Regions from separate parts of the Klebsiella sp. RIT-PI-d genome, predicted to be linked through region 1. Evidence: predicted binding sites of a transcription regulator. Region 1 holds the regulator's gene; the other holds the start of a gene.
What was found. The regulator Fur, encoded in region 1, represses iron uptake genes when iron is present. The targets are predictions, from matches to a motif close to ATAATAATGAGAACNACTATCAA.

Region 1 (2,478 bases):
GCGATTGCTATTTCCGCGTACTTCTCTGTTCTGCTATCATTGCCCTTATCCGTGTGCAATGCGCCACCACCATATTACTAAGTATCAAGAGGTTATTTTACTCATGGCAATCACAGGCATCTTTTTCGGCAGCGATACCGGCAATACCGAAAACATCGCAAAGATGATTCAAAAGCAGTTAGGTAAGGATGTCGCCGATGTCCATGACATTGCTAAGAGCAGCAAAGAAGATCTCGCAGGCTACGATATTCTGCTGCTGGGCATTCCAACCTGGTACTACGGTGAAGCACAATGTGACTGGGATGACTTTTTCCCGACGCTGGAAGAGGTAGACTTCAACGGTAAGCTGGTTGCCCTTTTTGGCTGTGGCGATCAGGAAGACTACGCAGAATACTTCTGCGACGCGCTGGGCACTATTCGTGACATCATAGAGCCGCGCGGCGCAACGATTGTCGGCCACTGGCCAACCGCGGGTTATCACTTTGAAGCGTCAAAAGGCCTCGCTGATGACGATCATTTCGTCGGTCTTGCCATTGACGAAGACCGCCAGCCCGAGCTAACCGCCGAACGCGTTGAGCAGTGGGTCAAGCAGATCTCTGAAGAGCTGCACCTCGATGCTATTATCAATGCCTGATGTCAGTAAAGCGCAGCCGCAAGGCTGCGCTTTATCGATAGCTTTGAGCAATCAAAATAATTGCTACAATTTTTTAACTTTTCAGTACTTATCTGTACAATAGCCACTGATTTAACGAGGACGGTTTCCGCTTTGCGAACAACGCCTCGTTTTAATTGCTAAATTTGTCTGATACTTACGGTTTTCAATCAGGCATGGCAGTTCTATAATGAGAGTCATTATGACCGATGCACTCTCTGTAAATACTTCCCTGTGGGGAGTGAATCTTATAGCAACAGGACAGATTCCGCATGACTGACAACAATACCGCATTAAAGAAAGCAGGCCTGAAAGTCACGCTTCCCCGGTTAAAAATTCTGGAAGTGCTTCAGGGGCCTGACAATCACCATGTCAGCGCGGAAGACTTATACAAACGCCTTATCGACATGGGCGAAGAGATTGGCCTCGCTACCGTCTATCGCGTTCTGAACCAGTTTGACGATGCAGGCATTGTCACCCGTCATAATTTTGAGGGTGGTAAATCCGTTTTTGAACTGACTCAGCAGCATCATCACGATCACCTTATCTGCCTCGACTGCGGCAAAGTGATTGAGTTTAGCGATGATTCAATCGAGTTACGCCAGCGTGAGATTGCCGCTAAACACGGTATCCGTCTCACCAACCATAGTCTTTATCTCTATGGTCACTGTGCTGAAGGTGACTGCCGTGAAAACGAACATATTCACGAAGGCAACAACAAGTAATCGACCAGGACGCTAAGTCAGCCAGCCTCCCCGGCTGGCTTTTTTATTTTTTCAGGCAGTAAATTCAGAATTCATTAATATCAGTGATCATTTACGCGGCCTAGAATGATGTGTTACGGGCGTTGTGCACGACGTCTGATGATATTGACAATGGATTAAGTCATGCATAAAAACACCGCATATCAGTCTGCAATTACCCATATTCTTGCCATTTTCGACGACAGGAATAAGAATCGCCTTGCGCAATACCACGCCCTGACCTTTCAGGCCGATAAGATTTGTTTACTGTATGCTGGCGACTACTCGCTTGTGCGCCGACGGGATGGATTGCTGTTAACGCGCTCAAGGGCACCGGGCATTACGGGTATGATCATGCCCGGGACGCCAGAGCAGTATGTTATTCTGCATGCAGACAGTGACTGCGACTATCGACTGGTCAGCAATAAAGACTTTTTTAGCAGAATTGATGAGTTGAAAGCACATCAGGACATGTATACGCTTCTGCTGGCGCAGGTTACGCGACAGCAGGAGCGCGAGGAGTTGCTGTTGGGCGGCAGCAGCATGGTTTGCGTGCAGGGTGCTATCCTGCTGCTTAGTCGCCTTGAGCCGGATATGCTTGCCAGTATAAACGTCGCTAACTTTGTCATTAAAATGACAAACTTGTCGCGCAGTATTGTGATGAAGTCAGTGGCCTTTCTGCGTGAGGAAAACGCGATTGAAATGAGCAAGGGCAAACTGGTGAGGGTCAATTATCTTCCTGACATCCCGTAGAAATACCGGCGGCTTTGCGCCGCCGGGTGTAACCGTCTTAGTCTGCCTTAGAAAATCGTAAATGGCGCGATAACCATAAATTTCACGTCGCGCTCATCCTGGAAAATATTGCCATAACCGCCGCCATAGCTCGGAATATCCGAATGATTATCATATTCGGTGAAGTGAAGTTTAAACATGGTTCCCTTAGCCCGGCCCTCCTGAAGAGTATAAACGGCATCCAGGCTATAAGAGGACTCTTCGATAGTGCGATCTTTATCATACCAGGCATCCGGATTTAATTGCCAGGTCGCAGGCTTCGCATCCCAGGCATAAACCCAGGATGCTCCT
Region 2 (2,478 bases), on a different contig from region 1:
CGTGTTACCCAGCGCAAAGGCGAAGAATGGGATCAACGTTTGTACGGCTTTGCTGAAGAATTCACGTAATTCCGGATCGAGGTTGCCCAGCGCAAAACCAATCAGGAAGGGTAATACAGCACCGACGAAGACATGCGGTTCAAATGAGGCGATACCCGCCGTACCCAGAATGACCATCGTCATCAGCGGGCCAGATTCCAGCGACATCAGCACAAAAGCACCAGCTTCTTCTTTTGTTCCGTACTGCTGCATGATGGAGGCATACAGACCGCCGTTGGTCATATCCATCGCGGCGACCAGCGCCAGAGTCGAGAGTCCGGCGAAGAACCCTACTTCCACGCCGTGCTCGGGGATGATGCGTGATGCGATTGCCGCGACCAGCCAGGCGACAGCAATTTTAGTGACGACCAGCGTACCGGATTTACGCAGGACCGTGCCCGTTGCACTCAGTTTAATCGAGGCACCCATACAGAAAAACCAGACTGCCAGAATCGGCACCGTACCGGTGATCATACCGTTAGTGAACGATCCAAAATATTTTCCTGCACCCGGCGCAAAGGTATGGCACAGCGCGCCGAGGAACAGCGGGACGAGCATCATGCCGCCCGGAATTTTTTCTATCTTGCGTTTAATCTGCATCTTCTTCACCTGTAAGCATAAAAATAGGGCAATTTTTATGGGTGGATGCATCCCGTATTGAAGATGCCTCCGCGTCGATGAACGCAAGATAATCATTCAGCGAAACTATAAAAGTGATCGTAGCCACACAAATTGAAACGCAGTTTCTATTTTAATGGATCATTGTTTTTTATTTGATGCAGATCACCATAGCACCCTGAAACGCAGCGCAAAAAAAAGCCTCCGCGGCATTACCAGCGGAGGCTTCTACCCTGCACAAGCGTGCAGGGTAATCATCTTTAAAACTTATTTTTTAGCCGCGAAACGCGCCGCAGCTTCGTCCCAGTTCACTACGTCCCAGAATGCTTTGGTGTAGTCCGGGCGACGGTTCTGGTATTTCAGGTAGTAAGCGTGTTCCCACACATCCAGACCAATGATCGGGAAGCCAGAAACGCCGGCAACCGCTTCACCCATCAGCGGGGAATCCTGGTTGGCAGTAGAAACCACGGCCAGTTTGTCGTCTTTCAGTACCAGCCATGCCCAGCCGGAACCAAAGCGCGTCGCCGCCGCTTTCTCAAATTCTTCTTTGAATTTTTCTACCGAACCAAAATCACGCTCAATGGCGGCTTTCAGATCGCCCTGCAGGGTCGTGTCTTTTTTCAGACCTTTCCAGAACAGGCTGTGGTTCGCGTGACCGCCCGCGTTGTTACGCAGTACGGTTTTCTTGTCCGCCGGAACTTGATCCAGTTTGGTAATCAGTTCTTCAACCGGCAGGTTAGCCAGTTCAGGCAGGCTTTCCAGCGCGGCGTTGGCGTTATTGACATAGGTCTGGTGATGTTTGGTGTGATGGATCTCCATCGTCTGCTTATCGAAATGCGGTTCAAGGGCATCGTAGGCATACGGCAGGGATGGCAGTGTATAGCTCATAATCATCTCCATTATTGTCTGGCGGCAGAAGTGTTAACGCCGCGTAAGCAGTTGGTTCATTATAGTTAATTAAATGATATTGAAAATGTTTATCAATGCCGTAGTTTTTATAAGGATATAACTTTCTGTTCTGAAGCCAAATTTGTGAGCTTGCTCATTGCATTAACCGGTTCATTGCCAGCCCGACACGTAAGGCGGCAGTCCGCTGAAGGTTAATCTATTGCACAATTTTTACACTCATCAGGTCGGGGAGGGTTTACCGACCATAAAAAGATGAGGATAAAGACATGAGCAACATGATTACGATGGGTATTCTTTGGCATCTGATCGGCGCAGCCAGTGCAGCCTGTTTCTATGCCCCGTTTAAAAAGGTAAAAGGCTGGTCGTGGGAAACCATGTGGTCCGTCGGCGGAACGGTCTCATGGTTGATTTTACCCTGGACCATCAGCGCGCTGCTGCTACCTGACTTCTGGGCCTATTACCGTTCCTTCAGTGCTTCTACGCTGCTACCGGTTTTTCTGTTCGGCGCAATGTGGGGCATTGGTAATATCAATTATGGTCTGACCATGCGCTATCTTGGCATGTCGATGGGGATTGGGATCGCGATTGGCATTACGCTTATCGTCGGTACCCTGATGACGCCCATTCTTAACGGCAATTTTGACGTATTGATCACCACACACGGCGGTCGTATGACGCTGACTGGCGTGCTGGTCGCACTTATTGGGGTCGGGATTGTCACCCACGCGGGTCAGCTGAAAGAACGTAAAATGGGGATTAAAGCTGAAGACTTTAACCTGAAGAAAGGGCTGCTGCTGGCGGTAATGTGTGGCATCTTTTCTGCGGGTATGTCGTTTGCGATGAATGCGGCAAAACCGATGCATGAGGCCGCCGCCGCGCTGGGGGTCGATCCGCTGTACGTTGCGCTACCCA

Region 2: the regulator Fur is predicted to act here: its motif matches at 1,619-1,641, upstream of sodA (superoxide dismutase [Mn]).

What each region holds. Positions count from the first base shown of each region.
Region 1 covers NZ_LGIT01000009.1:411,245-413,722, reverse strand. The annotation lists gene fldA (flavodoxin FldA) at 104-634, shown strand; gene fur (ferric iron uptake transcriptional regulator) at 925-1,377, shown strand; gene AC791_RS08535 (helix-turn-helix domain-containing protein) at 1,540-2,148, shown strand; gene chiP (chitoporin ChiP) at 2,196-2,478, opposite strand, start outside.
Region 2 covers NZ_LGIT01000007.1:45,267-47,744, forward strand. The annotation lists gene kdgT (2-keto-3-deoxygluconate transporter) at 1-639, opposite strand, end outside; gene sodA (superoxide dismutase [Mn]) at 925-1,545, opposite strand; gene rhaT (L-rhamnose/proton symporter RhaT) at 1,833-2,478, shown strand, end outside.